Regions from separate parts of the Priestia sp. YIM B13552 genome, predicted to be linked through region 2. Evidence: riboswitches for the same ligand, from Rfam matches in the RefSeq annotation. Region 2 holds a riboswitch; the other holds the start of a gene.

Region 1 (14,921 bases), on a different contig from region 2:
TTGCTATTTTATATTTTGGATTAATGATTGATTCAGGATTGTTTGACCCTCTCGTTTCCTTCATTTTAAAGGTTGTAAAAGGAGATCCTCTAAAAATCGTGGTCGGAACTGCTGTGCTTTCAATGATGGTTGCTTTAGATGGTGATGGAACTACTACCTATATGATAACGGTCTCTTCTTTGCTTCCATTATATAAACGCCTAGAAATGAACCCGCTTATCCTAGCAGGAGTTGCGATGCTATCTATGGGAGTTATGAATATGACTCCGTGGGGAGGTGCTTCTGCTATGGCTATGAGTTCATTAAATTTAGATTCGTCTCAGTTGTTTTTGCCTTTAATACCTGTAATGGGTTTTGGGCTTCTATGGGTGCTATTTGTTTCTGTTGTCCTTGGAAGAAGGGAAAGAAAAAGGTTAGGAGTTATCAATATTAAACATTCTGCAAATGAAATCGCACATGCAGATGAATTAGAGGGAACAGCGCAACATTTAGACTATCGACGTCCTAAGTTAGTATGGTTTAATTTTCTCCTTACCGTTAGTCTTATGGTGTGCTTAATTATGGACTTTATGTCGCTGATGCTTTTGTTCATGGTAGCGTTTGCTATTGCATTATTAATAAATTATCCAAACATCAAAGATCAACAGCAGCGAATTTCATCTCATGCAAATAATGCGGTAGCCGTCGTTTCAATTGTTATTGCAGCAGGTATTTTTACAGGAATTATGTCTGGAACAAAGATGATTGATGCTATGGCAAATACACTTGTAGGAATAATCCCAGATGCAATGGGCCCTTTTTTGCCAGTTGTAGTAGCATTTTTAAGTGCTCCTTTTACATTTTTTATGTCCAATAATGCCTTTTATTTTGGCGTATTGCCGATTATTGCTCAAGCTGCCGAAAGTTATGGCATTAGCGCAGCTGAAATTGGAAGAGCTGCTATCTTAGGACAACCCGTTCACGTGATAAGTCCCTTGGTAGCAGCAGCTCACTTATTAATTGGAATGGTAGGAATTGAATTTAGTGATTTACAACGCTTTTTAATTAAGTGGGCGCTAGGAACTACGGCAGTGATGACAATAGCTGCGTTAATTTTAGGTGTTATTTCTATTTGATATAAAAAAAGACCCCAAAGGGTCTTTTTTTTATACTCTTACGTTGAACTAGACTGTTCGCTGCAGCTGCTTTTTTTAAAATAGAACTTATAAATTAAAAATCCGCATACAGCCACTACCGCTGCAATTAAAATATAGGTTTGTGCATCTGAGATAAAAGATTGAATGGACTTAAAGTTTCCGATTTGCCCTAACCAAAGCATGGCAATATTCAAAGGAAAGATACCAAGAAATGTGAGCAGAGCAAACGGAATAGGTTTCACTTTAGATAGCCCCGAAAGATAGGAAATGTAGTTGCCGAGCCCTAAAGGACGAGCAATCGCAATACTCCATAATCCGCATTTTTTAAACCATTTTTGTGATTTCTCAAATGCTTTTTTCTTTTTTGATAATTTTTTCTTTACCTTATCCTCTAATTTATAGCCTATCCCATACGGTATAAAGCTAAAAGCTGTATAAACGGCGCTTCCTGCAAGAGCAATTAATAATAATTGCACTATGTGCATGTTTAATAAGTATCCGTAGGTAAGGGTGAGAAGAGAACCGGGAAACGGCAGGGAGGAAGCCTCAATGGCCAGTCCGCTTAAAAGTCCCCAAATTCCAAATTGTTTCAGTAAGTCTGTTATGAAATGTAGCATAAGATCGCCTCTTTTTCTGTGTCATAACATTCAAGTACCCATCTATATGTTCGGAAAAACTTATAAAAGAAAAGAAAATAAAGGAAGAAAGTGGGATGTGACAGAAAAAAACTTAGCTTGTACAAAGAAAAAGGAAGGAAGTGTATTTTATAGCTTCTACTCAGAGTGAAATTATATGGGAAAAATAATCGAGTGTGAATTTTTAAATAAACTACGACTTTTATTCATAGTTTTGATTCCTTTTATTCATTTTACTTATAAAACTAGCGGGTGTAAACTTGTTGTGTTGTGAAATAATCCATTATGTATATGTATTAAAAGGAAAGGAGGTTACCGTGTGGTTATTATTGTAGGATTGTTATTGTTGATGTTTTTTGCTTATTTAGGATGGTCTATTATCTGGGTGGCACCTGTTGTAGCTACATTCGTTGCTTACTTTAGTGGTTTAAAAGTACTGCCTACTTATACAGATGTGTATATGGGAGGGTTTGTAGATTTCGCTGCAAAATGGTTCCCCATCTTTTTATTAGGAGCCGTCTTCGGAAAGCTAATGGAAGATACAGGCGCAGCTAAGTCGTTGGCGCAGCGTATTGCTAAATTATTTGGAAGTAAAAGAGCCATTTTAGGGGTGCTGATTGCTTCCGCCATTTTGACATATGGCGGAGTGAGTCTATTCGTTGTGGTCTTTGCGATTTATCCTTTAGCAATCGCGTTATTTCGAGAAGCCAACGTATCGCGAAATTTACTGCCAGCAACCATTGCACTCGGAGCATTTACGTTTACAATGACAGCGATTCCAGGTACGCCTCAAATTCAAAATCTGATTCCGACTGCTACATTTAAAACCAATGCAATGTCTGGTTCGATTATTGGAATTGTCTCAGGTCTTATTATGGCGGTGGGAGGGTATTTATGGTTAGCTTATCGCGATAAAAAATTAAAAGCTAAAAATCAAGGGTTTACTGAGCCTAATGAATCATCAGTCGCAGCGAGTGAAGAACAGGACTCGATGAATGTAATATTAGCTATTTTACCGCTGATTGTCGTTGTCGTGACATTAAACGTTTTAAAATGGGAGCCTATCGTTTCGTTATTAATTGGTATTTTTTCTATTTTACTTATTAATTTTAAACACTACAAGACGTTTATTTCTTCTATAAATGAAGGAGCAAAAGGATCCGTGATGGCTGTTATTAATACGAGTGCAGCAGTAGGTTTTGGCTCGGTTATTACAGCAGTTCCAGAGTTTAAAGATGTCACGCATGTGTTGCTAAACATTTCGAGTAATCCGCTCGTTTCAGAAGCATTAAGCGTTCAAGTGCTAGCGATGATCACGGGCTCAGCATCCGGCGGTATGGGTATTGCGCTTCAAGCATTAGGAGATACGTGGTATCACTTGTCTCAAACAACGAATTTAAGTGCCGATGCTCTTCACCGTATTGCAAGTGTTGCGTCAGGTGCATCTATTTTACCGCATAACGGTGCGTTGTTAACACTATTAGCCGTAACTGGTCTTCGGCATAAAGAAACGTATAAAGACGTATTTGTTGTTGCATTTATCATCCCGACAATCGCTTTATTTGCAGGAGTCGCATTAGCGGCAGCCGGTATTATTTAAAAACAGGAGGAGAATACACATGGTTGAAAATCAAGTAATTGTAATCACAGGAGCAGCAAGAGGAATTGGGTTTGAAATAGGTAAACGATTCGCAGAAAACGGCGGAAAAATTGTGTTATCCGACATTGATCAAGCTGCTGTAGAAGCTGCAGCACAAAATCTTCGTGAAGCTGGATTTGAAGCGCTTGGTGTCAAAGCCGATGTAACAAAAGAAGAAGAAATCAAACATTTAATTGAAACGGCAAACGCACATTTTGGAGCGGTTCATACGTTCATTAATAACGCTGGCTTGCAGCATGTTTCTCCAATCGAAGAGTTCCCAACTGAAAAATATGAGTTAATGATTAAAATTATGCTAACAGCTCCATTTATGGCGATTAAGCACGCGTTTCCGATTATGAAAAAGCAAGGGTTCGGACGTATTATTAACGTTTCTTCTATCAACGGTTTAATCGGTTTTGCGGGCAAAGCAGCTTATAACAGTGCTAAACACGGTGTAATAGGGCTAACAAAAGTAGCTGCTCTTGAAGGCGCAGCACATGGTATTACGGTGAATGCACTTTGTCCTGGTTATGTGGATACACCACTAGTAAGAGGTCAGTTAGATGGTTTAGCTAAAACAAGAAACGTACCATTAGAGAGCGTGCTTGAAGAAGTTATTTATCCTTTAGTCCCTCAAAAAAGATTATTAGACGTGAGCGAAATTGCTGACTATGCTATCTTCTTGGCGAGTGATAAAGCAAAAGGTGTAACTGGTCAAGCGGTAGTAATGGACGGCGGATATACAGCTCAATAAAAAATAAAATAAATCATTAAAAGCATAAATGAGTCCAACGGGCTCATTTATGCTTTTTTAGGTTATATCTATTCTATTGAGTTAATCAACGTTAAAATATAATTAGGCTATACATAAAAAAAGCCTCATACTATTTCTCCTGTAAAGATAAATAGTATGATAAAAAAGCCTACAGTTTAGAAAGGATGATACATATGGTGCAAACAGTAAATGAATTAATTAAACATCCGGTTTTTTATTTTTTTAACGAAATTTCAGCTATTCCTAGAGAATCTGGAAATGAAAAGAAAATTAGTGACTATTTAGTTTCTTTTGCAAAAGGAAGAAGCCTTGAAGTTATCCAAGACGAGGCTTTAAATGTAATTATTAAAAAGCCGGCCGCTAAAGGATATGAACATGCTCCAGCCATCATTTTGCAAGGACATATGGACATGGTATGCGAGTTAAATAAAGGGACTGTGCATGATTTTGAAAAAGATCCGCTTCAACTGCGAATTGTGGAAGATATGCTTTATGCAAATGGTACTACGCTAGGAGCTGACAACGGGATTGCCGTTGCATATGCACTGGCTTTACTAGATGCTCATGATATAGCTCACCCCTCTCTTGAAGTAGTCATTACTACTGAGGAAGAAACAACTATGGGCGGAGCCATTGCTGTAAGTCCAGCTCATTTTGAAGGGAAAATCTTTATTAACCTTGATACAGAAGAGGACGGAAAGCTGCTTGTCAGCAGCGCAGGCGGGGTAAAAAGCGTGCTTCGTATTCCCGTAGACTGGGAATCGTCTTCCGATAACTCAGAAACATATAGCTTAAGCATCGGTGGACTGCGCGGCGGACATTCTGGAATGGAAATTGATAAAGAAAGAGGAAATGCTAATAAACTGCTGGGGAGAGTTTTATATGATTTACAACATGAACTTCCCTATTCTTTAAGCAGCATTAGTGGAGGATTAAAATCAAATGCGATTCCCCGTGAATCAGAAGCAATTCTATCAGTTGAGCCTTCTGAGGTAGGGAAGCTAGAAAATAAGATTCGTGAGTGGAACGAAATAGTAAAAAATGAATTACAAGCGGCTGATCCGAGCGTATATGTAAAAATAAACAAATTTTCTTCCGATGGGAAATGTTTCACAAAAGAAACGACAGAACGAATTGTACAAGCTATTATGCTAACACCAAACGGCGTTCAAAGCATGAGTATGAATATCGAAGGATTAGTAGAATCTTCTACCAACTTAGGTGTGATTACGACGACAGAGTCTGAGATTGTTTTTCAAAATGAAATCCGCAGCTCAGTAAAAAGCTTAAAAGAAAAAATAGTAAGTCAAGTGCACATACTTGCTCAAGTAGTCGGAGGAAGAGTTGAAACAAAAGGTAATTACCCTGAATGGGCGTACAATGCAGATTCAAAAATTCGTGAATTATGTAAAAAGGTTTACAAAGAAAAGTATGGGGAAGAGGCGGAGGTCATCGCCATCCATGCTGGAATTGAATGCGGTATTTTCCTGGAAAAAATCTCTGGATTAGACGCCATTTCGCTCGGCCCCGATATGTACGACGTTCATACACCTGATGAACACCTGAGCATTCCGTCTACTATTAAGACATGGGAATACTTATTAGCGGTATTAAAAGAAGCAAATAAGATATAAAGTTATCAGCATCTCTATAATTTTTAAAAAAGAGCTTCTGTAAAGGAGCTCTTTTTCATTGGTCATTTATCAGATAATAAGCAGAATTCCGTCAACACGTCAGGCAATTGAGAACATTTATGTAAGCGTTTTACAAATGAAGGTTTTAAAACGGGCCTAAAAGAGGTAAACAATTACTAAAACGATAGACAAATGAATTCAAAACAAGCTCTGCAACTAATAAATTAGTAGGGAGAGAATGTATATGAATGATAATAGTCTTATCAAAGATCCCTTTTTGGAAAAAGGAGAAATTGAATTTTTAGAATTAAGGAAAGACGAAATACGCTATCTAAAGTTCGATCGGTTTTTGAAAGTGATTAAAGCACTTAATCAACGCAGTGATAAAGGCTACCAGAGTCTTATGCTTTCCGTTGATGGCTTTAAAGGTAATTCAAGAGAATTATATGAGATAGAGGAGTTTCGCAGATACGTAAATTTGTTAATTAATCAAGTTCCTCAAATATTATTTTATATTCACGATAAAAACAAAATGACTAATCAAATTTTGAAAAGTCTATCAAACAACAGCAGCCAACCGGCCTCTATAGATCCTAAAAGAGCACGTTTAATGATTGATGCCATACAGGAGCAAGTAGAGAAAACAGAGGACAAAGAGATAAAGGAGAACCTTTCTGAATTCGTATGTAAAATCCAGAGCTTTGTGAATCAGTATTAACAGTTCCCAATAGAAAAGCAGAATCCATATTATAAAAAAGTACGAGAACTCAAAGTTTCTCGTGCTTTTTTATTGGAAAAACAGTAGAAAGAGAAAAGGAGTATCAACATAGATTAATAAATAATAATGGTAAAGCTTCATATTCTGCCGTGAAATAACAAGGAGGAATGAACATTGCATCATATTGAAATAAGAAGACCAAAAATAGAAGACCGCGCAGAACTCCACGAGCTTTTTAATGAAGTAATCACAGATACCTTTCATAAAGAGGGTCTATCAGACATGGTGAACGATATACAAATAGAAATTGAAAGTAAAGCACAATATTTAAAAAGTGACCTTGATAGCGGTGGAAAACATCGATTCTTTTGGCTCGGAATAGATACGTGCACCAATAAGATTATTGGCTGTATTGAATATGGTCCTGCTAGTGAATTAATTACGGCGTGTACAAAAGGAGAGCTGCAAGGATGGATTGAAATCGGCACAGTTTTTGTTCATCCAAAGTACCAAAGAAAAGGTGTAGGCACACTGCTTTTACATACTATGCTGCTTACGCTTCAAAGCAGAGAAATTAAAAAAATTTGTTTGGACAGCGGATACAAAAATGCTCAAGAAGTATGGAAAAACATATTTGGAATCCCTGATTATTTAGTAAAAGATTACTGGAGCAAGGGGTATCATCACATGGTTTGGAAAATATCAGCAGAAAGTACGCCGATAGTATTTAAGCTCAGTTATAACGAAGAATAAGGTGTCTCCTAGAAAATAGCCGGTACGTTTCTCCCGGCTATTTTCTACTGTTAAGCTGTTTACATATGTGCAATTATATATTAGTGTATTTTATTAAATATAATACCTTGACTGTCATAGTAATATGATTTAAATTATACATAAAGAGGTGATACTTTGGTATATACAAAAATGTCTTCAGATTTACTTCGGGGACATACAGATACAATGATTTTGAAATTACTTCTCAGCGGCGATAAGTATGGGTATGAAATTAGTAAGCTTATTTATACCTACTCTAAAGAGCAGTATGAATTAAAAGAAGCCACAATGTATTCAAGCTTGAAGCGCCTTGAAAAAGACGGCCATATTCTTTCTTACTGGGGAGATGCTGTACAAGGCGGCCGCAGAAAATATTATAAAATTACAGAACAAGGAAAAAACGTATATAAACAAAACAAAGAAAATTGGGAGCAAGCGAAAAAAATTATTGATTTATTGTTGTGAGAAAGGATGATGTTATAAATGAACGAAAAAATAAAAAATCATGTGCATAACATTTTGGCTCCTTATCAGGATGTAGAAAATGTTCAAGATTTAGAGGAAGAACTATCACAGAACTTACAGGAAAAATTTACAGATTATAAAAAAGATGGGCATAATGAAGAACAGGCTTATTATATGACAATCAATTCTATCGGCGATATCACAGAGCTGATTCAATCAATGAATGTAGAAACCAAGGAATTAAAGCAAACCGTCCCTATGGATTTTTCAAAGACCGAGCTTACAAAATCTGATTTTCGTTCTGTATCGGTGTATAAAGGGAAATTTAATGCCAGTAATTTGAATGAATCTGATTTTAGCTACGCAGATCTTACGGACAGCATGTTTAAAAGCAGCAATTTAACGAAAGCGATATTTCATCACGTTAATTTAACAGGCGTACAATTTAAATGGGCAAATTTTAAACAGGCCAGTTTTAAAGACTGTATCTATGACAACACGTACTTTAAGCAATGTAATTTAACAGACATTGTATTTGACGAGGAAACATTTAAGGGAACAATTTTTGAAGGAACATCATTAAAAAAAGCCTCATTTCGCAACGCCACTTTGCTAAATGTACAGTTTCGAGGATCAGATTTAAAAAAATCCGATTTTGAAGGTGCAAAAATGGATAAATTGACATATAACTTTTTAAAAAGTGCCAAGATAGATCTGAGTAAAGTTACGATTATTTAAAGATAAAAAAGACCTCTCTGAAGGTCTTTTTTTATGGACATATAACAATTCTTTTTAAGAGCGAGCAGGATAGTTTATTAGAGAGCTAGAACACATTCATAGAAATAATAAAGCTTTTATCACTTATGTGGAGGAGTATGGAAATGTCTATATATGAAATTTGGAATGAAGTGGATCTTTATATGAATGATAAGCTTATACAACCTGACCCTGTTCTTGATGAGGTATTGAAGGCAAATCAAGAGGCTGGATTACCTGCCATCGACGTATCGCCTAGTCAAGGAAAGTTTCTGCATTTGTTAGCTTTATTAAAAGGAGCTAAACGCATTTTGGAAATTGGTACTCTTGGAGGATACAGCACGATTTGGCTAGCCAGAGCTCTTCCGAAAGACGGACAGCTGATTACGCTCGAATTGAGCGCTCAGCATGCAGAAGTAGCAAGAGCTAATTTAAAAAGAGCGGGAGTAAGCCACTTAGTAGAAGTCCTTGTCGGCCCCGGGCTTGATACATTAGCTGTATTAAAGGATAAGAGAACAGAGCCGTTTGATCTTATCTTTATTGATGCTGACAAGCCGAATAACCCAAATTACTTAAAGTGGGCTCTAGAATTATCGAAAAGAGGAAGTACGATTATTTGTGATAATGTTGTTCGTCAAGGGCATGTGGTGAACTCAGAAAGTGAAGATGAAAATGTAAAGGGAATTCGCCAATTTATGAATGTTCTGGCTCAAGAAAAACGAATCAGCGCCACGGCTATACAAACCGTTGGAAGCAAAGGCTATGATGGATTCATTGTAGGGATTGTTGAATGATAAAATTTGTATTACACATAAAAAGAGACGGAGACATAACGAAACCCATCCAATCAACAGCTAGAAGCAAATACATACATGAAACCTACGTTCAGCGTCCCCACGAAAAAATCCGAACGAGTTGGATTCTCAACCAAACTCGTTCGGATTGTCCTTGAATTAACATACTTTTGTTCCAGACTCTTTTTAAATGGGCCCCAATTTATCTGTCATTTGTTTTTCGGTTAAAAAATTAATCAATTCTCGTACAGCGAATGAACTGTAGCGTTCTTTTAACAGAATAATTCCAAGTTCCCACATCATTTCAGGATCTGCAATAGGTACGGTAGTAATATTGGGATCTTTCACTTTGGTATAAAGCGATTCGGGTAAAATAGCAATACCTAGTTCTGCCGCTGTTAATTCAATAATTAAATCCCATTGAGAACTTTTATACGCTATAGAAGGCACAAAGCCTGATTTTAAAGCATCTTGAATTAACCGGTCGTGCAGCGTAAATTCTTCACTAAACATAATGAATTTTTCATGCTCCAATTCTTTCATCCAGACGGAAGAACGTTTCGCTAAAGGATGGTTTTTATGCGCGTATAAAAGAAATCTCTCCTTAACGAACGGGTATACGTGAAAATGTTCATCATGACCGCTTGTAAGAGGAAGCATAACAATCCCCATATCTACACCAGCCTCTTCCACAAGTGCTTCAATTTTTTTTGCTCCAAATTCAATAAGCTCTAGAGATACTTTAGGGTATTGTTCATTAAATGCTTTTGCAATCTTCGGGAAAAACAAGGTCCCGATGAGCGGAGGGACTCCCATCTTGATTTGCCCTGTTTGCAAGTTCATTAAATCTCCCAACAAGTGAGGCATGTCTTTTAACACCGACAGAGCTTTAGTTGCTTGGTGATACACAACTTCTCCTGCATCGGTTAGCTTTAATTCTCTTGTTGAACGATCAAGAAGCTCAAATCCTAGTTCATTTTCTACTTTTTTGACGGCTTTACTTAAAGCTGTTTGTGACAAATGAACTTGCAGCGCTGCCTTTGTAAAATTCTTATGATTCGCTACCTCTATAAAGTATTCTAAGTCTCTGATTTCCATGTGAAACTCCATTTCTGCAAACTGCTTATCCTTTTTCTTTACTCTTTATTTTAACCATTAAATTATTTACTGTAAATGCGCTAATTAAAAAGGGGGAGGATATATCCAATGAATAAAACCAGGGAAAGGAAATGAACTAAAATTTCTGTCGAAATTGATTGATAAAACGCATAATCTTTTTATAGAGAAACATAGATTTTGCTGCTAGCTGATGAGGAATATAAAGATTTTTGCATGTACGTTCGGGCAAAAATGCAAAACTTATCAAAATAACTGAAAGTCCAAAGGCTGCGGCTGTAATCTCTAGCCAAGAAAACATCATATCATTCCTCCTTTTACAAACCTATTAATAGAATATGTAAAAGTTTGAAAGGAGGTTGTACGATAGACCTATAATGAGCGGAGTTATAAAGTTCTCTCTAAAAATAAAATGACGTTAAAGAACGCAGGTGCTGCGCTCTTTAACGTCATTTTATTTTCGCTCTTCAGCTTGATGTTCTTGTTTGTTTTGCTCAGTAAGACGTTTTTGATGAGCTTTTGTTTCTGCGCTTACATGATTCGCATCATTCGGTTGATTTTTCTTTGAACCTCCTGCAGCGTTACTCATTAGACGACACCTCCAGTTCGGTTATGAAACATACCTATAGAATGTACGTATTTACAGACTTTATACACCGCTATCAATATTACTGCACACGAAAAAAGCAAAGGGAGAGTCACTAAACTGTTCCCTTTGCTTTTTTGCTAGGCGACTTTATCGGTGGTGATAATTTTGTTAATCCAGTCTTTTCCTTCTGTAAACCTTGTAACAAGCATCGCTGTTACTGTATTTCCCGTACTGTTTAAAAGCGTAGCAGGGGCGTCAATAATTGTGGAAATGACCGCAATAATGGGCAGAACTTCTGGCGAAAATCCGTAAATTGTAATGATTAACATTTCGCCAATCATACCGCCTCCAGGGATTGCTCCCATTACGGCTCCAACTAAAAAGGCTACGCCTAATATGCTCAAAATACTCGTAGCAGACGTCATATCTTTGCCAAACAAACTGAATAAGAAAACAATTTTTAGAATACCACCGATAACAGAACCATCTTTATGGGTGTTTGCTCCTAATGGAATCACCGTTTCAGCAATATCCAGCGGCACACCCATTTTCTTTGTTGCATCTAAATTGACTGGAATAGATGCAGCAGAAGAACAGGTAGCAATAGCGGTGATAGAAGGAGCAGCTGCATTTTTCCAAAACAGCTTAATTCCTGCTTTACCGCCAGCAATCCATGCATATAGCGTAAAGAAACCGAAATAGTAAACGATTGCAATTAATAAATAAAGAATAAATGCTCTAGCGTACCCTTGTAAGATCTTTGGTCCAAGTTCTCCTACTACAGTAGCAAAATAGCACCCTAAACCAATTGGAGCATAGTACATCACAATTTTAACAACCTTCATCGATACTTCTTGACCGGAAGTCAGAAATTTCGCCATAGGCTGTCCTTTTTCGCCAGCCATCGTTGTAGCAATACCGAAAATAACGGCAAAGACAATTAATTGTAAAATGTGCTCTTTCGAAAATAACTGAACAAAATCAGATACAGTAAATGTACTAACAAGCTGAGTTAAAAGCGTCATTTTTTCAGCTGTATTTTCACTGTCACCCATCAATTCTTTAATGGCAGAAGTATCTACATTATGTAGCGGATTGTAAAGTGATGCGCCTAAAAAGCCTAAAACGGCTGAAACAGCAGCAGTGGCGATAAACACAACGGCGATACCTAGCATAATTTTACCAAGACGCTTCATTTCATTCATGTTTGCGATCGCCGAAGCCACACTAAAAAAGACAAGGGGAACGATAATCATGAACATTAAATTAAGAAACAAATCACCAAAGGGCTTTACGACTGCCACATCGGGCCCGATAGCATATCCTGCTATCCCGCCAATTAAAATAGCGAGAAGCAGAATAAGCGATGATCTGTACGTTTTAAATACACTTAAAACCATAGTTAGATTTCCTCCAAACAACAATAGCTTCTTTACTACGCAAGAACAGCTATTATTTGCTCATTGCATACGTAGTAACGACTGGCTTTACATCTTTACGCACCAAATCTTCGTATGTTTCTCGCTCTACAGCAAGACGAGCTTCTCCATTTTTTACAAATACAACAGCAGGGCGCGGAATACGGTTGTAATTGCTAGCCATTGAATAGTTGTAGGCACCTGTAGAGGACACTGCTAATAAATCTCCTTGATTAACGTGCGGTAAATCAATATCCCAAATAAGCATATCTCCTGATTCACAGCATTTACCCGCAATTGATACTGTTTCATCTTTTTTATCCGTCACTCTATTAGCCAAGACAGCTTCATGTTTTGCATCGTAAAGAGCAGGACGGATATTATCGGTCATACCGCCGTCAATTCCTACGTATTTTCGTACACCTGGAATCTCCTTCGTTGATCCAATTGTATAAAGCGTTGTACCTGCTTCTCCTACGATGCTTCTTCCAGGCTCAATCCAGACTTCTGGAAGGGTATAATTCTGTTCAGTTAACGTGCGGCTTAGCTTTTCTGTCAGTGCATCTACATAATACTCAACTGGAAGAGGAGAGTCGCTTTCGGTATAACGAATACCAAAACCACCACCTACGTTTAAAACTTTTACTTCAAATTCCATTTTATCACGAATGCTGAATAAGAAATCAGTTAAAATATCAATGGCGCGAGAAAAACCATCTACTTCAAAAATTTGCGAACCAATATGACAATGAATGCCTAAAAGATCGTAGTAAGGCTTTTCTAACGCAGAACTTACCGCTTTCATGGCTTGGTCATTGGAAAGCCCAAATCCAAACTTGGAGTCTTCCTGTCCGGTCATAATATATTCATGTGTATGGGCTTCAATCCCTGGAGTAACACGCAGAAGAATAGATGCTTTCTGTTTGCGCTCAGCTGCTAAGGCATGCAAAACTTCAAGTTCGGTAAAGTTATCAACAACAAAACAGCCAATATTCGCATCAAGAGCCATTTCCATTTCTTCAATCGTTTTATTATTGCCGTGAAAATGAATGCGTTCAGCTGGATATCCAGCTTCAAGCGCTGTAAATAATTCGCCTCCTGAGACCACATCTAGTGACATATCAAGCTTCGTTAAAAGGCTAGCCATTTCCATACAAAGAAAGGCTTTCCCTGCATAGGCGATTTGATATGAAAATCCGCTTCTTCGAAAGGCTGAATGGAAGGCCTTGCATTTCGTCTCAATTAATTCTTGATCGTAGATGTATAGGGGAGTGCCGTATTGTTTTTTCAGTTCGACCGTATCGCACTGCCCAATTTCTAAATGATTGCTGCTGTTAATTTTACTCGTTCCATGTAAGTACATAATCCGTATCCCTCCATTTAAATCATTCAACTATAACTTTGATGGTCAGTAGAAAAACACAAAAAAGACCCGTGAAGTGATGTTCACGCGTCTTGGTTTCATAATAATAAAATATTATTACATTCTAGGCATCAACATCTCTTCAATAGCTCTCCACAAACCAAATGGTTTGTGACAGCTCAGCATTTATTCAATACTGAACCAGTATATGAACACAATGGATGTTTATATACTTCGGCACGAAATCCCTTTTACTTATCTTCACAGACTCCATTAGTCTCCAATAAGTGACTCTTGATTTCATGCACCTCTATTCTCAGAGAGGAAAATTATATTTAAATGTAATTTCTATTATATTTCCTTTTCCTCCGTCTAGTCAATGAAAAGTTAAGGCATAGGAATATCAAAAAGAATAAATAAGAAAGCTATAAAGCTTCCAGATAGAACCCAAGCACCCAGCGCTGTCTTCTGATGAATGACTAAAAGTGAGAACGTGACAATATTGAAGAGAAAAGAACACAGCAGCGACCATCCATAATGATGAGTAATACTGTGATTAACATAAGCAATGAACTCAATCACAGTAAATAAAAGCGCCCACAAAAGAATCCACCACAGCCGGCCGCTTACATGCAGCGGCAGCCTTCCTAAAAAAACCGGTATAACAACCGGATAAATAATTAAGGTTATTCCAAGGGAAACCATTAGGTGATCGGGTAGAAAAAGGTGATCAATACCAACAGGGTGAAATACCCATACGCGGTGATGAAACAGCAGTACTTCATAAAGCAAATTCCCCGTGACCCAAAACAGCAAAGTAGGATAGTATTCTTGATACCTGCGCCACTTGCCAAATAGTAAACCAAGAATGATAAAAAATAACACAAATGAAGATTGCATACGCTCTCCTTAAAATAATGGTTATTTCTTTTTATTTACATATTATAGAAATTTTATTCTCTTTGCTTTTATTCAGAAACTATAATAGAAAAGCCATAAGCAGCAGCGTTAAAGACGTACTACCACTATTTGTGGCTTTCTTCACGCTGCTATAATCTTCGTAAAGGAACTTCTACCGCTTTTGTTTACGAGATGAAAGGAGCTGC
Region 2 (14,921 bases):
TTCCGCCTGAACTTCGTGAAGATGGAACGGAAGTAGATGCATTTATAAAGCCTCAAACCCTTGTGACCTACGGTGCCGTAAAAGGTGATTTGCATATGCACTCCACGTGGAGCGACGGGGCGTATTCGATTGAAGAAATGGCGGAAGCATGTCGCGCGCGAGGCTATGAGTACATGGCGATTACAGACCATTCTCAGTATTTAAAAGTAGCTAACGGTCTAACGCCTGAACGCATTCGTAAACAGCGTGAAGAAATTAATCGTTTAAACGCACAGTTCGATGATTTTACAATACTAGCAGGAATTGAAATGGATATTTTGCCTGATGCAACACTTGATTATGATGATGAAATGCTAGCTGAGCTAGATTTTGTTATTGCGTCCATTCACTCTAGTTTTTCGCAATCACGCGAAGAAATTATGAATCGCTTAAAGCAAGCGTTAAACAATGTTCATGTAGATTTAATCGCTCATCCGACGGGTCGTTTGATTGGTCGCCGCAACGGATATGATGTAGATATTGATATGCTAATTGAATTAGCTAAAGAAACAAAAACGGCTCTTGAACTAAACGCGAATCCAAACCGTTTAGATTTAGCCGCTGAACACATAAAAAAAGCCCAAGAGGCAGGAGTTAAAATTGCTATTAATACAGATGCTCACAATCTAGACATGCTAGAGCATATGGAAATTGGAATATCTACGGGAATTAAAGGCTGGCTTAAACCAGAAACGGTATTAAATACGTATAGTCTCAAAGAATTAACCGCCTTTTTAAATCGACATAAATAAGCAACAGGAGGAATCAGTTTTGCAATCACGTATTTTTCATGTACTAGAGTTTAATAAAGTTAAGGAACAGCTTCAGAAAAAAGTAGCTTCTTCTTTAGGCCGAGAAAAAGTAGCGAATTTGATTCCCTCGACTCAGTATGAAGAAGTAGTCAAATGGCAGGAAGCAACAGATGAAGCGACAACCGTGCTGCGATTGCGTGGCAACGTACCGCTAGGGGGCATTTTTGACGTTCGACCTAGCGTGAAGCGTGCTGAAATTGGGGGAACGCTAAGCTCTAATGAACTTCTTGATGTAGCAAGCACTATTTATGCTGCAAGACAAGTCAAGCAATTTATCGAGCAAGTAGTGGAAGACGAAGATTTACAGCTTCCAATTATAACTGAACATATCGAAAAACTAATGCCTCTTCCTGAGGTAGAACAAACAATTAAAATGAGTATTGATGAGAATGGCACAGTGCTGGACGGTGCAAGCGACCAGCTAAGAGGCATTCGTCAAAAACTTCGCTCAACGGAGTCTCGTATTCGCGAAAAGCTAGAGAGCCTTATTCGCTCCTCGTCTGCTCAAAAAATGTTGTCAGATGCAATTGTTACCATTCGAAACGAACGTTTCGTTATTCCTGTTAAGCAAGAATATCGCAGTGCGTATGGAGGCATTGTGCACGATCAGTCTTCATCCGGAGCAACTTTATTTATTGAGCCTCAGGCGATTGTGACGTTAAACAATGAGCTTCAAGAAGCAAAGGTAAAAGAAAAACAAGAAATTGAGCGTATTCTCATTGCTTTAACCGTTCAGGTAGCGGAAGTGGCAAATGAACTCCGTCAAAACGTGTATCTGTTAGGTGAGCTGGACTTCATGTTTGCTAAAGGACGCTATAGCCATGAGCTAAAAGCTTCAAAACCTAAAATGAACGACCGAGGCTATATTAAGTTAGTGAAGGCAAAACATCCTCTTATTGCACAGGAAGACGTCGTTGCGAATGATATTGAGCTAGGTGATCAATATACGTCTATCGTTATTACAGGACCAAATACCGGCGGTAAAACCGTAACGTTAAAAACACTTGGATTATTTACGTTAATGGCTCAAGCGGGTTTGCAGATTCCTGCGCTGGATGGATCGGAAATGGCTGTGTTTAAGCACGTATTTGCTGATATTGGAGATGAGCAGTCGATTGAACAAAGTTTGAGTACCTTTTCATCTCATATGGTCAACATTGTAGATATTTTACAAAAAGTAGATCACGAAAGTCTGGTCTTGTTCGATGAATTGGGAGCAGGAACGGATCCTCAAGAAGGTGCAGCGCTTGCGATTTCGATTTTAGATCAAGTATATGAAAAAGGAGCTCGCGTAGTTGCGACTACTCACTATCCTGAATTAAAGGCGTACGGCTATAACCGTGAAGGAGTGGTCAATGCTAGCGTAGAGTTTGATATTGAAACATTGAGCCCTACTTACAAGCTGCTGATTGGTGTACCGGGTCGAAGCAATGCTTTTGAGATTTCAAAACGTTTAGGTTTAAGTGCTGAAGTAATTGAACGTGCCAAAGGCTATATTGGCTCAGAAACAAATAAAGTAGAAAATATGATTGCCTCTCTTGAAGATAGCCGCCGTCAATCTGAACACGAGCTAGAAGAAGCTGAAGAGCTAAGAAAAGAGGCTCAGAAGCTTCATAAAGAATTACAGAGTCAGATTATTGAGTTTAATGAAAAACGAGATAAGCTGTACGAAAAAGCTGAAGAAAAAGCTCAAGCCACAGTTAAAGCAGCATCTGAAGAAGCAGAGAAAATCATTAGCGATTTGCGTAAAATGAGTCAAAAAAATCATGCGCTTGTAAAAGAGCATGAATTGATTGAAGCGCGTAAACGTCTAGAAGATGCAGTTCCAACTCTTGAAAAAAGTAAAAAGAAACCGGCTGCGCCGAAAAAACAAGAGCGCACTCTTCAAGCTGGAGATGAAGTGAAAGTCTTAAGCTGGGGACAAAAAGGAACGCTTGTAGAACGAGTAAGCAATAATGAATGGCAAGTACAAATGGGGATCATGAAAATGAAGGTGAAAGAAAAAGATCTCGAATATATCAGTTCTCCAAAACCTGTAGAAACCAAGCCGCTTGCTACGGTAAAGGGAAAAGATTATCATGTAAATCTAGAATTGGATTTAAGAGGAGAGCGCTATGAAAATGCGCTGATTCGAGTTGAAAAATATATTGATGATGCTTTGTTAGCCAACTATCCGCGCGTTTCGATTATCCACGGTAAAGGAACTGGAGCTCTTCGTAAAGGCGTACAGGAATATTTGAAAAATCATCGTTCTGTTAAAAATATTCGTTTCGGAGAGGCTTCTGAAGGAGGTTCTGGCGTTACGGTTGTGGAATTTAAATAAAAGAACGCTGAAATAAAGGTGTCAGTCGATGCGCTGAACAAGCATATATGAAGATAGAAAATCCGACATGGCTCATGGACTATGCTGGGTTTTTTATCTCTTTTAAGAACGATACAAGTAAAGGAAAGAGACCTGTCAGTTCATTACGTAGAGCGTAATATAAATTAGGAGTGATGCAAAAATGAGGGATTTTTGGAAAGACCCGTATATTGAATCCGCCGCTTATTACAGCGTGGTTGTCTTGAGCATTGTCGTCTTTCTTGTTGTGTTTGAGCTCGTTACTAAGTATAAGAATTGGGAAGAGATTCAAAAAGGAAATATGGCTGTTGCGATGGCAACAGGTGGGAAAATATTTGGATTAGCTAATATTTTTCGCTATTCGATTGAGCATAACGACAATTTGTTAAGAATGCTCGGATGGGGAATATATGGGTTCGTTCTTTTACTAGTCAGCTATTTTATTTTCGAATTTTTGACGCCAAAATTTCGAATCGATGATGAAATTGAACAAGATAACAGAGCCGTTGGGTTTATTTCACTTGTTATTTCAATCGGTATGTCCTATGTAATAGGAGCAGGGATAGGATAGGAGAGAGTGATGGAGAAGTTAGCGAAAATTTTACTCGTTTTATGCGGAGTGTTTATGCTTATTGGTCTTATCTATTTATCTATATAGCTTTTCCTAACATTATGATGACAGCAAAAAAGCTGACCTTAAAGCAGGTCAGCTTTTTTAATGATTACTTCCATACGTCTTCAGCAATTGAAATCACGTGCTTTACTTTATCCCACTGCTGCTCTTCAGTAAGTAAATTTCCTTCTTCTGTAGAAGCAAATCCGCACTGGGGACTTAAACAAATTTGATCAAGAGAAACAAATTCTGCCGCTTTAGCAATTCGTTTTTTCACTGCTTCAGGATCTTCTAAATCTCCAAATTTTGATGTGATAAGACCAAGGACAATCTGAAGATCATCTCGCTTTACATGTCGAAGAGGTTCGAATCCTCCTGAGCGTTCATCATCAAATTCTAAAAATAGTCCATCTACGTTTAACTGACTGAAAATAGCTTTTGACGCATTTTCATATCCGCCGCTTGCTGTATAAGTAGACTGGAAATTCCCTCTGCAAATATGCATTGTAATGACCATATCACCTGGCTTATGCGCAATGGATTCATTGATCGCATCCGTAAAACGTTTCAGTAATTCTTGGGGCGTGAAACCTTTTGAAGCGATTTGTTCTTGTCCTTTTTCTGAGAAAAAGACTGCCCACGCAGTATCATCTAACTGTAAATAGCGGCATCCGGCATCATAAAATGCTTGAATGGCTTTTTGATATGTTTTAACTAAATCAGCAAAAAATACATCCGTATCCGAATAAGCAGACTCTTCAATATGACCTCTGAAAAACAGCATATTGGGACTTGGAATGGTGAACTTAGCTACGTGTTCTTTTCCAGCAGCTTGATGAAGAAATTTATAATCTTCAATCATAGGGTGGTGATTAAAATCTAGTTTTCCAGTCACTTTTATACCGTGAGCTTTTGTTTGGACCCCGTGAAACTGAATTCCTGAGTCTGCTTCGTAAAGTTCTACGCCAACAAGCTCTGACAGAAAATCAAAGTGCCACCACGCACGGCGAAACTCACCGTCTGTGACGGCTTTTAATCCAATTTGCTTTTGCTTTTCTACGAGCTTACGAATTTCTTCATCTTCAATTGCTCGAAGCTGTTTATTTGTCATTTCCCCGTTTTCCACTTGTAATCGTGCTTGCTTGATACGCTCAGGACGCAAAAAGCTTCCAACGTGATCTGCTTTAAACGGTCCTTTAGTCAATGTTGTTGTCAATTCATACAGCTCCTTAAAAAAAATCTAATTTTTATTATATACAAAAAATTCGGATAATGTACAGGGGTAAATCCAATTTTTATTTATTACGCTGCAGGATGAAAGAGTGATTAGGTAGGAAAGAGAACATTCAATAACGATTGCATCTAAAAAAAGAATGAACTATAATTTTAATTAGAAAATTCTAATTTTTTATTTTTTTTGAGGGAGAGGATACGTGTGGAATCCACCGAAAAGATATGGCTTTCTCAATATCCAGATGAAATACCTGCTAGGCTTCATTATGAACAAAAAAATTTAGCACAGCTTTTTGAAGAGGCAGTTCAAAAGGATCCTAAAAAAAGCGCAATCTATTTTCTAGGGAAAAAAATGACGTTTTCCCAGCTGCATCAAGATTCTCTAAAGCTGTCATCTTACCTTATTGAACTGGGATTAAAAAGAGGGGATAGAGTAGCCATTATGCTTCCAAATTGCCCTCAAGCAGTCATTTCCTTTTATGCGGTTCTTCTTGCCGGAGGAGTAGTCGTTCAAACAAATCCTTTGTATACGGAAAGAGAGTTAGAGTATCAGCTTAATGATTCAGAAGCGGCCATGATTATTGCACTCGATTTGCTATATCCGCGTGTAGTAAAAATGAAAGCGTTAACAAAAGTAAAGCACGTAGTCATCACCTCTATTCAAGATTATCTCCCATTTCCCAAAAACATAATGTATCCATTTATTCAGCGCAAGCAGCAGAAGATAAGCGTGGATGTGAGTCATACGGAGACTACTCATTTATTTAAACGTATTATAAATGAATCCTCTCCAGCAGTATGTAACGCTGAGGGAATTTCAGACGAAGATATCGCGATTTTACAATATACCGGGGGAACAACAGGTTTTCCAAAAGGAGTCATGCTTACTCATAAAAACTTGGTAGCCAATGCAACGATGTGTGCACATTGGTTATACCGCTGCAAGCACGGAGAAGAAAAAGTGCTTGGAATTATCCCATTTTTTCATGTGTATGGTTTAACAACAGTTCTTGTTCTATCGGTTTTGCAAAATTATGAGATGGTTCTTCTGCCTAAATTTGATGCAAAAACGACGCTCAAAACCATTCATAAGCAGCAGCCTACTTTATTTCCAGGTGCTCCGACAATTTACATCGCATTATTAAATCATCCTGATTTAGCAAAATACAACCTATCTTCCATTGATTCATGTATGAGCGGTTCGGCTCCCCTTCCTGTAGAAGTGCAGGAGCAGTTTGAAAAGATCACCGGAGGTAAACTGGTAGAAGGATATGGATTAACAGAAACCTCTCCTGTGACTCATGCTAATTTTCTTTGGGAAGAGAGAATACCAGGAAGCATTGGAGTACCTTGGCCAGACACGGATGCCAAAATTCTCTCGTTTGAAACAGGTAAAGAAGCTGCTGTAAGCGAAGTAGGAGAAATTGCGGTTAAAGGTCCTCAGGTCATGAAAGGATATTGGAAGCAGCCTGAAGAAACGGAGGCTGTTATGCGAGACGGATGGTTGCTAACAGGTGATGTTGGCTATATGGATGATAAAGGTTATTTTTATGTAGTAGACCGAAAGAAAGATATTATTATTGCCGGGGGATATAATATCTATCCTCGAGAAGTTGAAGAAGTATTATATGAGCATGAAAAAATTCAAGAAGCTGTAGTAGTAGGTGTTCCTGACCCATATAGAGGAGAAACGGTGAAGGCTTACATTGTATTAAAAAATGGTGTAAGATGTACTGAAGAAGAGCTAAATGAGTTTTCCAGAAAGTATTTAGCTGCTTATAAAGTTCCGCGCCTTTATGAATTTCGAAATGAGCTTCCCAAAACAGCGGTCGGTAAGATTCTGCGACGAGCGCTGATTGATGAAGAAAATGAAAAGCATAAAAAGGCGACGTAATCGATCGTCGCCTTTGATTTTTTTACTGAAACATAATTGACAGATACTTGCGGTTTCTTTATTATAAAGATATGAATGAATAATCATTCATATTTTAAAGGAGCGTATAAGATTGAGAAGAAATAAGCCAAAGTATAAACAGATTATCGATGCAGCTGTAGTAGTAATAGCAGAAAACGGATACCACAATGCTCAGGTGTCTAAAATTGCTAAGCAGGCTGGAGTTGCAGACGGTACGATATATTTATATTTTAAAAACAAAGAAGATGTCTTAATTTCCTTGTTTCAAGAGAAGATGGGACAATTTGTAGAAAAAATTTATGAAGAACTGGCGGGAATTGAAACCGCGGCAGAAAAACTTCATGTGTTAATTGACAAACATTTTTCGTTTCTAGCAGAGGATCATCATTTAGCTACAGTGACACAGCTCGAACTGCGTCAATCGAACAAAGATTTAAGATTGAAAATTAACGATGTATTAAAAGATTATCTGACTCTCATTGATTCTATTTTGCAGACAGGAATTGAAACGGGTGAGTTTTCTGAAAATATAGATATTCGTCTTGCGCGACAGATGATTTTTGGAACGATTGATGAAACTGTCACAACATGGGTAATGAACGATCATCGATATGGTCTAATAGAATCGGTAGATAAAGTCCATTCCCTGCTGTTAAACGGCTGCAGCGGCTCATAATCGTAAGTGAGCCTGCTGCTCCCCTGCGAGGGGAAAAAGCGCAAGGTAATGAAAATAGAAAGAAAGGGTGGCGTAAACAAATGGAGATTATCCAGGTTGAAACTGTTGATGCAATAAGCTTCATTACGTTAAATAGACAACCTGCTAACGCTTTGTCTCAAGATTTATTAAAAGATCTTTCAAGTGTTTTGAAACATTTGGAAGATAGTAAAGAGACAAGGGTTATCGTTATTAAAGGTGAAGGGAAATTCTTTTGTGCCGGAGCTGATATAAAAGAATTCACATCGCTTCAGCAGGAAAAAGAATACGAGAAGCTTGCTGTTAACGGTCAAGAGCTCTTTGAGTATATTGAAAATTACCCAAAACCAGTGATTGCAGCTATTCATGGAGCTGCTTTAGGCGGAGGGTTGGAGCTTGCTATGAGCTGCCATATCCGTTTGGTAACGGAAAACGCTAAGCTGGGCTTGCCTGAGCTGCAGTTAGGAATTATACCAGGGTTTGGAGGAACTCAGCGATTGCCTCGTTATGTAGGAGTTCATAAGGCTTGTGAGATGATGCTGACCAGTGATCCAATATCCGGAAGCGAGGCAGTGGAGTTAGGATTGGCAAATGCAGCTTTTGAAGAAAGTCAGCTTATCAATGAAACATTTTTACTTGCTAGAAAAATTGCCAAAAAAAGCCCGATTTCTGTTAAAGCTACCTTGCAGCTGCTTCAGCATGTAAAAACAGATGCTTACTACAGCGGCATTAAAAAAGAAGCGCAGTTTTTTGGAAGCGTATTCAAAAGCCGGGATGCTCAAGAAGGCGTAGCCGCTTTTATTGAAAAGCGCCAGCCTAAATTTTTAGGAAAATAAGCTTAGGAGGGGAATTGAATGAATATTTACGTGTTAGTGAAAAGAACATTCGATACAGAGGAGAAACTTTCATTAAAAAATGGTCAAATTGTTGAAGATGGGGCTGAATTTATTATTAATCCTTACGATGAGTATGCAGTTGAAGAAGCTATTCAGCTAAAGGAAAAGCATGGCGGGGAGATTACGGTCGTGAGTGTAGGAGGGGAAGAATCAGAAAAAGAACTCCGAACAGCTTTGGCTATGGGAGCAGATAAAGCGGTTTTAATCAATACGGAAGATGACATAGAAGATGGCGATCAGTACACGACTTCTAGGCTGCTGGCACATTACTTAAAAGAACAATCTCCTGACTTGATTTTGGCAGGAAACGTAGCGATTGACGGAGGTTCGGGCCAAGTGGGACCGCGCGTAGCAGAACAGTTAGAAATCCCTTATATTACGACGATTACAAAATTGGATATCGAAGGTGAAAAAGTGACTGTTGTACGCGATGTGGAAGGTGATTCTGAGGTTATCGAAACGTCGCTTCCTCTTTTAGTAACAGCTCAGCAGGGACTTAACGAACCTCGCTATCCATCTCTTCCAGGGATTATGAAAGCGAAGAAGAAACCGTTGGTTGAAGTGGAATTGGATGATTTAGATTTAGATGAAGATGATGTAGAAGCAAAAACAAAGACTATTGAAATTTATTTGCCTCCGAAAAAAGACGCAGGACGCGTATTACAAGGAGATATAAAAGATCAAGTGACAGAACTGGTCAATTTACTGCATAAGGAAGCAAAAGTCATTTAATAAGTCAAAAGTCAAAACAATGGGGGTATTGCAATGGGACGCAAAGTGTTAGTTCTAGGAGAAGCACGTGATGGGGGATTACGAAACGTATCGTTTGAAGCGATTTCCGCAGCGTCTACTGTAGCTGACGGTGGAGAAATTGTTGCAGCGTTAGTAGGAAAGAACGTAAAAGCTTTAAGTGAAGAGCTTATTGCGTACGGAGCGAATAAAGTTGTTGTGACGGAGCATGAAGATTTAGCTGCTTATACATCGGATGGCTACGCTCAGGCGTTATTAGCCATCATTGAAAGTGAACAGCCTGAAGCTATCGTATTTGGCCATACGGCTCTTGGCAAAGACCTAGCGCCAAAACTGGCAGCTCGCTTAGACAAAGGACTTATTTCCGATGTGACGGATGTAGAAGTTGGAGGGGATCAAGTAGTCTTCACCCGCCCAATTTATTCTGGTAAAGCATTTGAAAAGAAAATCATGACCGATGCTTTTACGTTTGTCACAATTCGTCCAAATAATATTTCACCGCTTGCAAAAGACGACGGACGTACAGGTGATGTAGAGGATTTAAATGTTGAAATCAAAAACCTGCGTACAGTTGTAAAAGAAGTTGTACGTAAAGCAACGCAAGGGGTTGATTTATCCGAAGCAAAAGTCGTGATTGCAGGTGGTCGAGGTGTAAAAAGCACGGAAGGTTTTGGACCTCTCCAAGAACTAGCGGACGTGTTAAATGGAGCTGTTGGGGCGTCTCGCGGAGCATGCGATGCAGATTACTGCGACTATTCTCTTCAGATCGGTCAGACGGGCAAAGTAGTCACACCAGATTTATACATTGCCTGCGGAATCTCAGGAGCCATTCAGCATTTGGCCGGCATGTCAAATTCAAAAATTATTGTTGCTATTAACAAAGATCCTGAGGCTAATATTTTTAAAGTAGCTGATTACGGAATCGTTGGAGATTTATTTGAAGTGGTGCCTCTGCTAACGGAAGAATTTAAAAAGCTGAAAGTACAGTCTGCGTAAGAGGCTGGGACAAAAGTATTTTAGACGAAGTGAAGAACGAACTATTGATCAAGATGTTTGATTAGTGGTTCGTTTTTTTGTTGGGGTAAACTTTATGTGTGTGGGTCTTTCTAGCAGCAGTTGATTTCTGTGCAAGACTCCTGCAGAAAGAGAAGTCTTGCACAGAAATCAACTGCGGTGGCACAAGCGGTTCAGTCTTTGCATACTATTTGTTCACCTTTAGATGGAATTCATTTCGTTATGTCTCAACCTCACGGAAAACGAAATTTTCTACGTATGTTTTTATGTAAATTGTACAAACTAGAGCGAAGAATAAACAGTATAAATGTAAGCAAAAAGTTAGCAAACCTTATTTGAAGGTGATATACTGTGAGTAGAATTTGGATATTGCATATATTTAGGAGGAATTAAAATGGCTATTGCACATGCTACAGATAAAAACTTTACAGATGAAATTAAATCAGGCCTAGTGCTTGTTGACTTTTGGGCACCATGGTGTGGCCCTTGTAAAATGATTGCTCCAGTTCTTGAAGAAATTGATGGTGAACTTAACGATAAAGTTAAAATCGTGAAAGTAGACGTTGATGAAAACCAAGAAACAGCTGGAAAATTTGGTGTTATGAGTATCCCAACTTTAGTATTATTTAAAGATGGAGAGAAAGTTGATCAAGTAGTTGGTTTCCAACCAAAAGAAGCATTAACAGAATTAATTAATAAACACGCGTAAGTCAAAACCTAGCTCAGGCTAGGTTTTTTCTTTTTCTCCACTTTTTCTCTTTTGGGAATACTTTTATTTAGCGAATATGCGTTCGTTTGTTTTATACTAGATGTAAGGAACACCGTCACAAATCCGGCTTATGTGCATGTATTGTAAAGCAGAAAAGAATGTAGGTTACGCTTCATAAGCGAATGTATAGATGGACAGAGTAAGAGAAGAGGAAGGAGAAAAGTATGAATGATTATTTAAAAGAAAAGCTGGCTATTTTACCGGATCAGCCCGGCTGCTACTTGATGAAAGATAAATATGGAACGGTCATTTACGTAGGAAAAGCAAAAGTATTAAAAAATCGAGTGCGCTCCTACTTTACCGGATCTCATGACGGAAAGACGCTTCGACTTGTAAACGACATTGTCGATTTTGAATATATCGTCACATCTTCTAATTTAGAAGCGCTTATTTTAGAAATGAATTTAATTAAAAAGCATGATCCAAAATACAATATCATGCTTAAAGATGATAAGGGCTATCCCTTTATTAAGATTACAGCTGAAAAACAGCCCCGGCTTGTTATTACAAGAAAAATAAAAAAAGATAAAGGGAAATACTTCGGTCCTTATCCTAACGTTCAAGCTGCAAATGAAACCAAGCGGCTTCTTGATCGCATTTATCCACTAAGAAAGTGCTCTACCATGCCAGACAGACCTTGTTTGTATTACCATATCGGGCAATGTCTAGCTCCTTGCGTAAAAGAAGTAAAAGAAGAGCAAAACAAACAAATTATTGAAAATATCACGCGGTTTTTAAATGGTGGATATGAGCATGTCAAAACAGAGTTAACTGAAAAAATGTTAAAAGCTTCAGAAGAACTTGACTTTGAAAGGGCTAAAGAATATCGAGATCAAATTGCTCATATTGAAGCGACAATGGAAAAGCAAAAAGTAACGTTTAATGATTTTGTTAATCGAGATGTGTTTGGCTATTCTTATGATAAAGGCTGGATGTGTGTTCAAGTTTTCTTTATTCGCCAAGGGAAATTAATTGAGCGAGAAGTTTCTATGTTTCCTTTTTATAAAGAGCCAGAAGAAGATTTCTTAACTTTTATCGGTCAGTTTTATGCCAAAAATATTAAGCCAAAAGAAGTGCTGGTTCCAGCAACGATTGATGCAGAGTTAGCTGAGAAATTAGTAGAAGTAGAGGTTCAGCATCCAAAGCGAGGCAAAAAGAAAGAATTAGTAGAACTTGCGTGTAAAAATGCAAAAATTGCGCTCGGTGAAAAATTCTATTTAATTGAACGAGATGAAGAGCGCACGGTTGGCGCAGTTGAACGGTTAGGAGAAGAGCTTGGAATTGCAGCGCCTTACCGGATTGAAGCATTTGATAACTCAAATATTCAAGGGACAGATCCCGTTTCTGCGATGATTGTTTTTGTTGATGGGAAACCGGAAAAGAAAGAATATCGCAAATATAAAATTAAGACCGTAAAGGGACCAGATGATTACAGTTCCATGAGAGAAGTCGTTCGCAGACGGTATTCCAGAGCGTTAAAAGAAGGTCTTCCGCTTCCAGATTTAATTGTTGTAGATGGAGGCAAAGGGCATTTAGCTGCAGTACAGGACGTTCTCGAAAATGAATTGGGACTTTTAGTGCCTACAGCAGGTCTTGTCAAAGATGATAAGCACAGAACCTCCAACCTGATGATTGGTGAGCCTCCTCAAATCATACCGCTTGAACGCAATAGTCAAGAATTTTATTTGCTTCAGCGAATTCAAGATGAAGTTCACCGATTTGCGATTACTTTCCACCGTCAAGTGCGCTCTAAGTCCGCTTTTCAGTCTGTTCTGGACGACATTCCGGGAGTGGGAGAAAAGCGTAAAAAAGCTTTGTTAAAGTATTTTGGTTCGGTGAAAAAATTGAAAGAAGCAACGGTTGATGATATTCGAAATTCAGGTGTTCCTCAAAACATTGCTGAAAAAATTTATGAAACATTACAAAAATAGTCTTGAAATAATAGAAAATATTTGATAAGCTATTAACTAATTTCATACGACACTTCATCAAATGAAGTGAAGATAGAGGTGCAAATTTAATCAGTACGTATCAGGAAGGGTATGAGCCCTTATGAATGAGACGGAAAGGGAAATTTGCCGAAGTGAACATTACCTCATAGTAATGATTGCTGGTTCTGCGTTGAATAAACGTAGGATTGTCAAGATGTAGATTCTTGGAGAGCTATCTCACGGCAGTGGACGGTTATGTTTTATAATTTTCGTTCGTTAAGCAATGAGAGCTCATCTCATTGCTTTTTTTATTGTCTGAGTAAAAAAATTTAGCTTCTCATCATCCTGCATATGCAAATTTATTGAAAAGGAATGAACAAAATTATGGCATTAATCGTTCAAAAATTTGGTGGAACATCTGTTGGTTCTGTTGAACGTATCCAACATGTAGCAAACCGTGTTATTCAAGAAGCAGAGCGCGGTAACCAAGTAGTTGTTGTTGTATCGGCAATGGGCAAAACGACAGATGCACTGGTGAAATTAGCAAGTGATATTACGGACAGTCCAAGCAAACGCGAAATGGATATGCTTCTTACAACTGGAGAACAAGTAACGATTTCCCTGTTAACAATGGCCCTTCAATATAAAGGGTATGAAGCAACTTCGCTAACAGGTTGGCAAGCTGGTATCCAGACGGAAGCAGTTCACAGCAATGCACGAATCCAGCACATTGACACGACTCGTATTCAAAGCCAATTAGATAGAGGCCGAATCGTAGTAGTAGCTGGATTCCAAGGCTGTTCAGAAGATGGAAGCATTACAACATTAGGTCGAGGCGGCTCTGACACTACGGCAGTAGCTCTTGCCGCAGCATTAAAAGCTGCAAAATGTGATATTTATACAGACGTAACAGGAGTGTTTACGACAGATCCGCGCTATGTAGAAGATGCTCGTAAGCTTCACTCTATTTCATATGACGAAATGTTAGAATTAGCTAATTTGGGAGCAGGGGTGCTGCATCCGCGCGCTGTTGAGTTTGCAAAAAATTATCAGATACCGCTAGAAGTGCGTTCAAGCTTAGAAAACGAGAATGGAACGATTGTTGAGGAGGAAGTTTCAATGGAACAAAACTTAGTCGTAAGAGGAATTGCGTTTGAAGATAATATTTCACGAGTGACAATTGAAGGGTTAAACAATGAGTTGCAAACTCTTTCTACTATTTTTACAGCATTAGCAAAAGAACAGTTAAATGTGGACATTATTATTCAAAACGTAACGGCTAATAATCGTCTCTCTATCTCATTTTCTATTAAAACCGTAGACGTAGATGCCGCTCTTGCCGTCTTAAAAGAGTATAAATCTACTTTAGGATATACGCGTATTGAACATGAAAGCGGTCTGGCTAAAGTATCAATTGTCGGCTCTGGCATGATTTCTAATCCAGGCGTTGCAGCCGAAATGTTTGAAGTGCTGGCAGGGGAGAAAATTGAAGTGAAGATGGTCAGCACGTCTGAAATTAAAGTATCTACAGTTGTACCGCACGCTGATATGGTAAAAGCTGTTGAGACGCTTCACGTAGCATTTGAATTAGAAGAGCAGCAAGCAGTGCACGTATAAAGAAGAGAAAAAAGACGTGGTATCTCCACGTCTTTTATATATACGTATTTCCTACTTTTTATAGCGCTCCGCGCGTGTTTCGGTAGGTAAGATATCTTTTCGGTCCCACTGCACGGAAATCAGCACTTTTCCGTTCTTTTCTTTATGTGTTAAGTAGGCTTCTGTTAGGCAGTTGTTTTGACGCTGAATCTGTTCAGCCACAAATCCTGACTCAAGATGAAACGAACAAGTTTCCTGCTGAAATCTTTTGCTGACCACATCACCTGATAACTCAAGCTCGAGTGAATATTTATCTTT

What was found. A riboswitch is a leader RNA that binds a small molecule or an ion and turns the genes downstream of it on or off. The one in region 2 is predicted to bind lysine.
Region 1: linked by a shared signal. The riboswitch ahead of lysA (diaminopimelate decarboxylase) and the one ahead of ACFX40_RS11240 (aspartate kinase) in region 2 are both predicted to bind lysine.

The regions. Positions count from the first base shown of each region.
Region 1 covers NZ_JBHZOU010000003.1:456,894-471,814, reverse strand. The annotation lists gene ACFX40_RS14545 (CitMHS family transporter) at 1-1,115, shown strand, start outside; gene ACFX40_RS14540 (DedA family protein) at 1,154-1,753, opposite strand; gene ACFX40_RS14535 (GntP family permease) at 2,091-3,371, shown strand; gene ACFX40_RS14530 (3-hydroxybutyrate dehydrogenase) at 3,391-4,167, shown strand; gene ACFX40_RS14525 (aminoacyl-histidine dipeptidase) at 4,362-5,822, shown strand; gene ACFX40_RS14520 (hypothetical protein) at 6,067-6,540, shown strand; gene ACFX40_RS14515 (GNAT family N-acetyltransferase) at 6,715-7,293, shown strand; gene ACFX40_RS14510 (PadR family transcriptional regulator) at 7,450-7,779, shown strand; gene ACFX40_RS14505 (pentapeptide repeat-containing protein) at 7,798-8,517, shown strand; gene ACFX40_RS14500 (O-methyltransferase) at 8,643-9,329, shown strand; gene ACFX40_RS14495 (LysR family transcriptional regulator) at 9,516-10,427, opposite strand; gene ACFX40_RS14490 (hypothetical protein) at 10,564-10,749, opposite strand; gene ACFX40_RS14485 (hypothetical protein) at 10,900-11,034, opposite strand; gene ACFX40_RS14480 (dicarboxylate/amino acid:cation symporter) at 11,172-12,434, opposite strand; gene lysA (diaminopimelate decarboxylase) at 12,487-13,815, opposite strand; lysine riboswitch at 13,954-14,136, opposite strand; gene ACFX40_RS14470 (CBO0543 family protein) at 14,203-14,715, opposite strand.
Region 2 covers NZ_JBHZOU010000002.1:1,001,210-1,016,130, reverse strand. The annotation lists gene polX (DNA polymerase/3'-5' exonuclease PolX) at 1-791, shown strand, start outside; gene ACFX40_RS11290 (endonuclease MutS2) at 811-3,174, shown strand; gene ACFX40_RS11285 (DUF350 domain-containing protein) at 3,356-3,763, shown strand; gene ACFX40_RS11280 (5-methyltetrahydropteroyltriglutamate--homocysteine S-methyltransferase) at 3,915-5,021, opposite strand; gene ACFX40_RS11275 (AMP-binding protein) at 5,241-6,932, shown strand; gene ACFX40_RS11270 (fatty acid metabolism transcriptional regulator FadR) at 7,045-7,629, shown strand; gene ACFX40_RS11265 (enoyl-CoA hydratase) at 7,710-8,483, shown strand; gene ACFX40_RS11260 (electron transfer flavoprotein subunit beta/FixA family protein) at 8,502-9,275, shown strand; gene ACFX40_RS11255 (electron transfer flavoprotein subunit alpha/FixB family protein) at 9,309-10,289, shown strand; gene trxA (thioredoxin) at 10,702-11,016, shown strand; gene uvrC (excinuclease ABC subunit UvrC) at 11,241-13,007, shown strand; lysine riboswitch at 13,073-13,250, shown strand; gene ACFX40_RS11240 (aspartate kinase) at 13,392-14,624, shown strand; gene ACFX40_RS11235 (YslB family protein) at 14,676-14,921, opposite strand, start outside.